3 regions of the Microbacterium sp. C23T genome follow, and region 2 is predicted to be linked to each of the others. Evidence: predicted binding sites of a transcription regulator. Region 2 holds the regulator's gene; each other region holds the start of a gene.
What was found. The regulator LexA, encoded in region 2, represses DNA repair genes until DNA is damaged. The targets are predictions, from matches to a motif close to TCGAACANNTGTTCGA.
Positions count from the first base shown of each region.

Region 1: ACLBXX_RS06270 (DUF222 domain-containing protein) is a predicted target of LexA. The motif match lies at 1,563-1,578, and genes of this name have one in related genera.
Region 3: ACLBXX_RS01390 (DUF222 domain-containing protein) is a predicted target of LexA. The motif match lies at 1,806-1,821, and genes of this name have one in related genera.

Region 1 covers NZ_JBKFBD010000008.1:40,934-44,207, forward strand. Annotated here, with positions in the region: gene rpmB (50S ribosomal protein L28) at 1-1, opposite strand, end outside; gene ACLBXX_RS06270 (DUF222 domain-containing protein) at 218-1,552, opposite strand; gene ACLBXX_RS06275 (SCO7613 C-terminal domain-containing membrane protein) at 1,831-3,274, shown strand, end outside.
Region 2 covers NZ_JBKFBD010000016.1:100,957-104,230, forward strand. Annotated here, with positions in the region: gene ACLBXX_RS10980 (hypothetical protein) at 1-1,017, opposite strand, end outside; gene lexA (transcriptional repressor LexA) at 1,087-1,767, opposite strand; gene ACLBXX_RS10990 (LysM peptidoglycan-binding domain-containing protein) at 2,031-2,441, shown strand; gene ACLBXX_RS10995 (histidinol-phosphate transaminase) at 2,509-3,274, shown strand, end outside.
Region 3 covers NZ_JBKFBD010000002.1:63,731-67,004, reverse strand. Annotated here, with positions in the region: gene ACLBXX_RS01395 (GyrI-like domain-containing protein) at 1-344, opposite strand, end outside; gene ACLBXX_RS01390 (DUF222 domain-containing protein) at 431-1,795, opposite strand; gene ACLBXX_RS01385 (pyridoxamine 5'-phosphate oxidase family protein) at 2,602-3,051, opposite strand; gene ACLBXX_RS01380 (AEC family transporter) at 3,140-3,274, shown strand, end outside.

The DNA.
Region 1 (3,274 bases), on a different contig from region 2:
TAGTGATGTCTCCTTAGTACCGTGAGGCCGGACGGCCTCACCCAAGATCCCTTGTCTGCACCCCGCGCCGGATCCGGCCGGTGAAGGCCCGCGAACTGGTGTGGGATACGTACTGCGTGCTGGAGGCGCGCAGACAAAGAGTCAGTCTAGCACGGACGGATCCCGAGCCCCGCCGACTCCCACAGGCGCCGGACACCGCATCCCGGCGGTCAGGCGGTCAGGCGGTGAGCGTGTAGCGAGACTTGCCGGCGAGGCGTGGAGTGCGCTGGGCGTCGATCCACGGCGGGGGTATGAGCCACACCTTCGCATCGATGCCGGGACCGTCGACGCGGATCCCCCACCCGTCGGCATGCAGCCGATGATGACACCCGGTGCACAGCAGGACGCCGTTCTCGAGGTCCGTGCGCCCGCCGTCGCGATCCCACCACTCGAGGTGGTGCCCGTGGCACCACGCCGGTGGCGCTCCGCAGCCGGCGCATCCGCCGTCGCGTTCGCCGAGCGCGAGCTTCTGCGCTGGGGTGAAGAGGCGCTTCGCGCGCCCCCAGTCGAGGATCTCGCTGTCACCGCCGAGCACGCACGGGATGATCTGCGCATCTGCCGCCAGGCGGCGCACCGCGGACGGCGGGATCGACTGGGCGATGCCATCGATCGTCGCGGCGCCCGTGCCGGCCTCGAGATCTGCGAGGTCCATCCGCACGACGACAGTCGCGGTCACCCCAGTGGGCACCCGGTCGCACCCGATCGCGTGGCGGCAGAGGTCCGCCAGCGCATCCGCCTGAATCTGCCGAACCGATCGCGGGTCACGGTCGACCTCGTCGGCGTGTTCGTTCCGGCGCAGCGCGTCACCGACGAGCGCGTCGAGCGCCGCCTTGACAGGCGCTCCCGTCTCAGGGTCGAGCTTGGCCGAGATCACCAGCATCCCGTCGCGCTCGTGCATCTGGAACGTCCGCTCGGACACAAGCTGCTCGTGTCGCGGCTCGACGCCGTCGGGATCGAGGTGCGCCTCGGCGCGGGCCAGCAGCTTGCCGAGTTCGTCCGGGCGCAACCCCGGAGCCAGCCCCACGAGCTGCCGCTCCGCTTCGTCGAGCCGGGCCGCATCGACGCGCACGGCCAGCCGGTCGAGCAGGCTGATGATCGCCGCCGCCGCCGTCATGCCGATCCCGCCGCCCGCCACCGCCTCGGCGACATGCGGGTGCTTCGCTGGCAGCGCCTCACCGGTGAGCGACACCCGAGGCGCGGTCGCCTCACCGACCTGCACGATGTGCACCGCCTCACCGAAACTCGTGCCGGTGGTGGTCGAGATCAGCACCGCCGCCGATGCGAAACCCTGCTTCTTCGCGAGCGAATCCTTGCCGAGCTCTCGGCGCGACTGCCGCGAGATCTCGGCCGCTACGGGAGCGAACGCGGCATCGACATGACGCTTCAGCGCACCGAACGCCTGATTCACCGCCACGAGCTCCGCCGGCGTCAGCGCGCCGGCAGGACGGTCGCCGCCCGCGGTCGCCAGCGCGTGCAGCGCCTCTGCGATGCCGTCGAGCGGGGTTGCTTCCATAACTCGAGATTAGAACATACCTACGACATTCGCCCCTTTGGACCGGCTGAGAGTGGGGCCCTTCGGCGCCGTAGCCCGCCCCTCGTGCGCCTTCTCGGCGCTGCCCTGTCCCCGGCGATACCTTCATCGGCGCTGCATTCCGCCATGGGAATGCATCCTCGGGGTTGCTCCAAGGCACCGGGCGCCGGCGGCGCGGCGCGTTGTGCGGCCCTACAAAATCCCGCGCCGAGCCGCATTTCGGGTGGACCATGTCGTCAATCCCGGGAGAGGGGATGGACATGAGCGCAACGCACGACGACGGACCCCTGTGGCCTGCGTCTCCCTTCGATCTCGCCGACGCGCACCGGTGCCCGTCGTGCTTCACCGCCGTCACGGCGCAGGTGTGCCCCGCGTGCGGCTTCGCACTGACCGACCCGCACGCACCGCGCGTGCTGGAGCTCGGCCGCCAGATGCTCACGCTCGAGCTGTCGCGTCAGCAGCTGATGGACGAGATCCGGCTCGCGCACGCGACGGCGGCCGTGGCGAGAACGGATGCTGCGCCCGCAACGCTCGCGGGCCCGCCGGAGCTCGTCGCGGCCGAGGCCGTCGCCGACGCCGGCGTCGCCGTGCATCTGGTGCCCGCCGCCGACGCGATGCTCAGCGCCTCGGCGCCGCCGACCGGCGCCATCGCCATCGTCGCCGAGCCCGCAGCGGAGGGGGCTTCCCTCACGGCGCCCGACGCGCTCGACCTCGTCACCGTGCCGGAGTCCACCACCGCGGCGCCCGCGACGACGGCACCCGAGATCGCGGTGCCCCCGAAGCCGCCCGCACCGGCCGCTTCGGTGCCGCAGGGGCCTGGGCCGTCCGCACCGGTCGCGGTGGCGGCTGGGCCCGCGCGCCCGGAGGCTCCGGGCGACGCGCCAGCGGCGCCTGGAGGGGGCGTGGGGACCGCTCCCCGCCGCCGGCTGACCGTGCCGGTGCTGCTGCTCATCGTCGGCGTCTCGCTGGTCGGCATCGCCGCCGTGTTCTTCCTGCTGCTGGCGTGGTTCCTGTGGGGCATCGCGGTGCGCGCGCTCATCATCGGCGGCATCACGCTCGCGACGATCGCGCTGGCCTCGTGGCTGCGCCGCCGCGATCTGGGGGCGACGGCCGAGGGCATCGGCGCGCTCGGTGTGGGATTGCTCGCGCTGGACGCGTGGGCCGTGCGGGCGAACGACCTGTTCGGCACCGGGTCGACCGACGCCGCTCTGTACACGGGGGTGTCCGCTCTCGTCGTCGCGGTGATCTGCCGCCTGTGGGCGCGGGTGTCGCATCTGCGCGGACCCGACCTCGCCGCCTCGCTCGCCTTTCCCGCGGGCCTCGGATTCCTCGTGGGCGGACTGACGTCGCTGCCGCCCGCGGAATCCCTCACCGCCGGCCTGCTCGGCGCCGCCGCCGGTGGGCTGGTGCACGCGCTTCCCGCGCCCTGGTCGTCGGCGCGGCGCGGCGAGGACCACGCGGCCGAGCGCCTGGTGCTCGCGCTCAGCGGGGTGGGTGCCCTGGTCGGTGCGGGTCTCACCGCGGCGTTCTTGACCGCGGACGCGCTGCCGGTCGTGATCTGGTCGAGCATCGGGCTCGTCGTGCTCGGCGCCGCGCACGCGTGGCTCGCCCATCGGCCGGTCGACGGCGCTCGCCTGCCCGCCGCCGCCGTTGTCTCGGGCGTGGCCTCGGTGGTCGCGACGGCGGCTGCGGGTCTCGCAGGCT
Region 2 (3,274 bases):
CAGCACGGCGATGGACGCGGTCTGCTGCATCGCGCCGACGAGGCTCTGGTAGACGACGTCGAGCGCTGTGACCGAGAGACCGAGCTGCGCCGCCGTCTGTCCGATGACCGGGTAGCCGACGGCGAACGCGATCGCCAGGGCACCGCCGCCGAGCGCGAAGCCGATGCCCGAGCCGAGCACCGCCGTGCTCCGGCGGCGCGCGATGAGGATGCCGAGCACGAAGAGCCCGATCGTGATGATCGGCAGCCACCAGCCCAGCGCCGTGGCGAGGGCGTACGTGGTGCGGATCGTCACGAGCGTGTCGCCGGTGCCGATGATGATGACCTTGTCGACGGCAGGGATCAGCTGCGCGATGCCGACGCCGCGATCGATGAGGTTCTGCTTGACGCGCTCGACGATCGCGCCGAGCTGGATGCCGAGGCCCTGGTCGTTCATCACCACGATGCCGCCGCCGTCGGACGTGGCCGCGGCGGTCAGGGCGCGGTGGGCGGCGCGGGTGGTCGCCGTCCAGGTGTCGGCGAAGGCGTCCGACTCGACGACGCGCGTGACGGTCTGCGTGAGGAGGTTCTGGAGTCCCTCCGCGGCCGGTGCCTGCAGCAGCTTGAGGGCCTGTGATGCGCGGGGCGGCAGCCCGAGCTGATCGATGCCGTCGAAGACGTTGGCCGTCAGCTCCTCGAAATCGACCTGGGCCTGCACGGCCTCGACGGTCTCGTCGATGATCATCTGCTGCACGGCGGGGTCATCGGCGAGCGGAGCCAGCGTCTGCACGAACGCGGCCTCGTCGACGAGCTCCAGCCGCGCCCACGCGGTGACGATCGAGATCGGGACGAGGATCGACGCGATCACGATGCACAGCGCGGAGAAGAACGCGCGCCAGCCGCTGCCTGCCGGGCGATTCGCCCTGCCGGTGGCCGGCGCGGGCGCGGCGCCGGCTCTGAGGAGGGCGTTCTCGGCCTCGAGCGCGTCCAGGCGGGCCTGGAGGTCGGGAACGTCTGGCGAGGGCGTGACGGCGGTCATTCCACCCTTATAGCGCGTCGCGCGTACTGCCCACCACCTCTGGCGTCGCGCGATTCGTGCGAAATGGCGTCAGACCGCGCGCAGCACCGCGACGACCTTGCCGAGCACGCTGGCGTCGTCGCCCAGGATCGGCTCGAACGCGGAGTTGCGGGGGAGGAGCCAGGTGTGGCCGTCGCGCTGGCGGAACGTCTTCACGGTCGCCTCGCTGTCGAGCATCGCGGCGACGATGTCGCCGTTGTCGGCGGTGGCCTGCGATCGCACCACGACCCAGTCGCCGTCGCAGATCGCGGCGTCGATCATCGACTCGCCGGAGACCTTGAGCATGAACAGGTCGCCCTTGCCGACGAGCTGGCGCGGGAGGGGGAAGATCTCCTCCACCTGCTGCTCGGCCGTGATGGGGACGCCCGCGGCGATGCGGCCGACCAGCGGCACGAGCGCGGCGTCGCCGACCGACGGCGCGGCGTCGGCGGGGCTCTCGGTGGCGGTCCCGGGCAGGTCGATGAGGACCTCCATGGCGCGGGTCTTGCCCGCGTCGCGCCGCAGGTAGCCGCTCAGCTCGAGCTGGTTGAGCTGGTGCGTGACGCTCGACAGCGACTTGAGGCCGACCGCATCGCCGATCTCGCGCATGCTGGGCGGGTAGCCGTGGCGGGCGATCGAGCGCTGGATCACCTCGAGGATCGCGAGCTGCTTCTCGCTCAGGCTCTTGCGCCGGCGGGTCTGGGGCTTCTCTCGCCCGGCCGCGTCGCTCATCTTCCGGCTCCGTCCTGCGCTCGGCCGCCGAGCGCTGTTTCTTCGAATGTCGGAGGCCCGTGGTGGGGTTCTCGTATCGAAACCGTATCCGGATCCCAGGCGATGAGGTGGCAACCTCGCCGCGTGTCGCGTTCGAGAGATCGACGTCGGAATGCGGTATTGACATCGTACAGACTCGAAGATAGCTTCGGAAGAGAGGTTCGTATTCTTCACTCCCGGCCGAGTGGAGAATGCGAATCTCTCCCCATCAGGAGGAGACGAGCATGACCGCGATCGACTTCACGACGTCCATCCCGTCGCCGGCCCGCGCCGCCGGTGCCGCAGCCCAGCGCGCCACGCGTGCCGTGGCCGGGCGATCAACGCGTCTGCGGTTGACGGTGCGCGGTCGTCGTGTGCTCGCCGTGCTGGCCGCTCTTCCGGCCGTGATCGCCCTGAGCGTCGCGGTGCTCGGCGGCGGCGCGGCGCTCGCCTCGCGTGACGCGGGCGCTCCCGCCGGCTCGTTCACGACAGTCACCGTCGCGCCCGGCGAATCGCTGTGGACGATCGCCGAAGCGGTCGCCCCCGACCGCGACCCGCGCGACGTGGTCGACGAGCTCGTGCGGCTGAACGCCCTCGACACCGTCCTCGTCCAGGCGGGCCAGCGCCTCGCGATCCCCGCGGCGTACGACCGCTGATCGCGCGGCGCGTCGCGCGACGTCACGCGGCGAGAGGTGCCCGATGGGCGGGCCTACCATGGGATGGGTGAGTGCACGTCTCGAAGATCTCCCCTTACGCGCCGACCTCCGGGGGCAGAAGCCCTACGGCGCCCCGCAGGCACCGCTTCCGGTCGCCCTGAACGTCAACGAGAACACTCATCCGGTTCCGGCCGAGGTCGCAGACGACATCCTCGACTCGATCGCACTCGCTCTGCGCGACGTCAACCGCTACCCCGACCGCGAGTTCACCGCCCTGCGCGAGGGCTTCGCCGACTATCTCGGTCACGGCCTCACTCGCGACCAGATCTGGGCCGCGAACGGCTCGAACGAGGTGCTGCAGCACATCCTGCAGGCCTTCGCGGGGCCGGGTCGCACCGCCTTCGGCTTCACTCCGACGTATTCGATGTACCCGCTGCTCACGCGCGGCACCGGCGCGGAATGGATCTCGGGCACCCGATCGGCCGACTTCACGATCGACGCCGAAGACGCGGCATCCCAGATCGCCGACGCCTCGCCTGACGTGGTCTTCCTCTGCTCGCCGAACAACCCGACCGGCACGCCCCTCGGTCTCGACGTCGTCGAGGCCGTGTACGAGGCCGCCGACGGGGTCGTCATCGTCGACGAGGCGTACTTCGAGTTCGCCCCGCACGACGAGCGCTCGGCGCTGACGCTGCTGCCCGGGCGCGAACGACTCGTCGTCTCGCGCACCATGAGCAAGGCGTTCGCCTTCGCCGGTGCCCGCGTCGGCTACCTGGCCGCCGATCCCGCCCTCATCGACGCACTCCGGCTCGTGCGCCTGCCATACCACCTCA
Region 3 (3,274 bases), on a different contig from region 2:
AACCTGAGCTGCGGTTGCGATCGAAGGGGACCCCCGTCGCGGCGCACGTCAGCGGGGCTCGCCCCGTGCACCGACCGGAACGCACGACCGAACGCCTCGGTGGAGCCGTAGCCGTGGCGCACCGCGATGTCGAGCAGCTCGCCGTCGCCGAGCACGTCGGCGGCCGCGACGGCCATCCGCCGACGCCGGATGTACTCCGACAGCGGCATGCCCGCGAGCGACGAGAACATGCGGCGCACGTGGTACTCGGTGGTACCGAGGCCGGCGGCCAGTGCGGCGAAGTCGACGTCGTCTGACAGGTCGGCCTCGACGAGCTCGATCACCCGGTTGAGAATCGCGATCACGGTTCCTCCTTCGACTACCAGCCTCGTCGGGCGCGCATGGACGCGCCCGACTATCGCGGTCCGATTCGATCGTGCCGTACCGGATGTCAGAAGGGCGGGTTCTCCGGCGGTTCTGCGATCCGGTCGAGCAACGCGCGGACGCGCTCTCGCAGACCCGCGAACGGGTTCGTGGTGCGATGCCCGCTCGGGAATGCGACCTCGATGCTGCCGTCTTCCCGCCTCTGATGTCGGAGCAGCGTGGTGTCTTTCAGCGCGTGGTCCGGGTCGCACAGCGGATCGAGGTTGGCGATGCCGGTCTCACCGCGGCCAGGGCCGTGATAGGCACAGTGGTGATCGATGTCTCCCTCGATCGCGAGGCGGTCGCAACCGTCTCGCGCGCACGTGCCATGCACCAGAGCCAGCCACTCTCGTTGAGCACGGGTGGCCTTCCGTGCCCGCCGGTCCATGTCCAGGATGACGCCGGTGACCGGATCGGTGATCACCCTGGTGAATGCGCCGGCGTCGAGCAGCATCTGCCGTGCAGTGGCATCGTCGATCGGGCCGACTCCGGGGATCAGGCAGTCACTGTTCAGATCGAGACCCCCGACCGCGACGGCGGGAGCGGGGACGCGGACGCTCGCCCGCGCCGCAGGAGCGAGCCGGTCGAGGGGAACGGTCACGAGCACCTTCGGCTTCAGTCGTGTGACGTCGCCGCCCATCAGCATGTCGGCGAAGAGATCCGCGCGGATCTGCCCCGTCGTGCGACCGTCGCGCTGGACCGCAGGCATCTGCTTCGCCGTCAGCGAGAGAGCGCCGTCGAAAGCGTGCGCACGATCTGTCGGGACCATCGCGTACACCCACGACATGCCGTCGGCCACGTCCTCGACGTACACCGCACGGCGAGCGAAGGCGGCCGCGTGCCGCTGGGTGCGGGTGCACGCCGTGAGCCGGTCGGCGACCAGCCGGGCTTGCCGGCGGGTGCCGCTGACCGTGGACGCCAGCGCGATGTCGCGCATCAGATCATCGAAGTCGCCGACCACATCGGGAACACCTTCGAAGAGCGGCAGCTGGGCGAGCACCGCCTTCACGTGAGCGATCGATATGAGCCCATCGCGCGCCGCCTGCCATACGCGGGGGAGTTGCGCGAGGGCCCGCTGCGCGACGGCGGCCGACGACCGCACTTCCCCCTCCGTCAGCCGCAGCCGCGAAGCCGCCTCGAGAGCCGCGCACCGCTCCGCCAATGCGGCATCGCCGCCGAGCGGCGGAAACCCTCCGGCCAGACCTGGATCGAAGTCCACGTTCACGTACAGCTCAGGGTGTGCGCGCGCGAAGTCGAGCAGATCGGCGAGATGCTCGCACTGCCGTGCTGCGCGCCTGTTCGCTTCGAACTGCGCGGACTCCGCGTCCCAGAACAACTCCTTGAGCACGAATGCGTCGTCCACCTGCTCGAGGGTGGGCGAGGAGGCTTCCATAGATCGAGTTTAGTACATATCTTCTAGTTGCGGTAGACCGGACTGCAACTACATTCGAAGATGAACCGCTCGCTAGTACCCCAGCAACTGACACCCAATGTGACAATCGAGCCCCACCGGGCCGGGGAGAGCAGCCCAGTATGCGCAGGTCGTTCTCCAACGGCGAGTCCGCGGGTCGAAACCTGTAGACGGGGGGGGGGAGTAGCTCAACGCCTTCGAGTTCAAACCAACTGTCGATCCCATCGAACAGACCGCCGGGAGACTCCGCGTCGCGTCGCGAGCTTCCAGCGTGCGGGATCGACAGCGCCCGCGACACGCCGTCAAGTCGCGAGCTTCCAGCGTGCGGGATCGACAGCGCCCGCGACAGCCGCCACGTCGTCCACATCGTCCGCGCGCGCACGACGCCACAGATGCCCAGCGCCGACGCGATCGATCTCACGAACCGCAGGCCAGCACCGATTTCAGGGGAGCGTCGTGAGGTTCCTGCATCCGCACGGTCTGAGATCGAGTTGACATAATGTGCATTATCGGCCTTGATTCACAGCGACCAGAAAGCACCCCTTTCGGCCCTCGCGCCAGAAGGGGTGCTCAGAAGGGGTTCTGGGAAGAAGTCCGCCGCGGAGCGCCGCCCTGTTGCGCAGTCCACCGCAGCACAGCGTCACAGAGTCAACCGGATGACTTTCTCTGACCGCGTTACACCGCTGTAGTTCGCGCACGCCGCGGTCGCAGCATCCGTCGTCATCCGGCGAATTCACGGATGAACAGCGTCTGCGCGACGATCCTCCGCTCGAGCCCCTCAGACGACGTCAGACCACCCAGCCCCCGTCCCGCATGAGCACGCGGCCGGTCAGCTCGTTCGACTCGCGCCACGCCTGGACCCGCGTCGGCCGCAGCACGAGGAACACGTAGCCGGGCAGCCCGCGCGGGTCCCAGTCGGCCTGCGCCGCGTACGCCTCGCCGAGCGATGCGTCGTCGTCCACGCCCGCCGACCGCTCGAGCACGACGTCGAGCATCGCCACGTCGCGCGTCGGGCCGACCGCGAGCCGCGCGGCCCCGGACGCACCGAGGTTGCGCGCCGTCACCGAGCCGCCGTCCAGCGCGATGACGGCCCGGTCTCCGATCCACGCGAGCGACAGCGGCACGAGATACGGCGCCGCTTCCGGAGAAGCCGTCGCCACCCAGACATCGGCCGCCGGAGCCGTCAGCGCCGCGAGCAGATCGGCTTTGCGGGTCACGCGATCACGGGGTTCAGACATCCGTTGCTCCTTGGTCTCGGCGGGTGTCAGTCTGTCAGACGGTGACGCGCGATTCGCTCCCCAGAGAACGATTTCCTAGGCTCGAAGCATGCTGGAGTCGCTCATCGGGTTCGTCGTGGTGGGCGTGGCGATCCTCGTCGGGTGGATCCTCGGGCGCATCGACCTGCTCGGCGAGCACGCACGGCCGGTGCTCGCGCGCCTGACGTTCTTCGTGCTCTCGCCC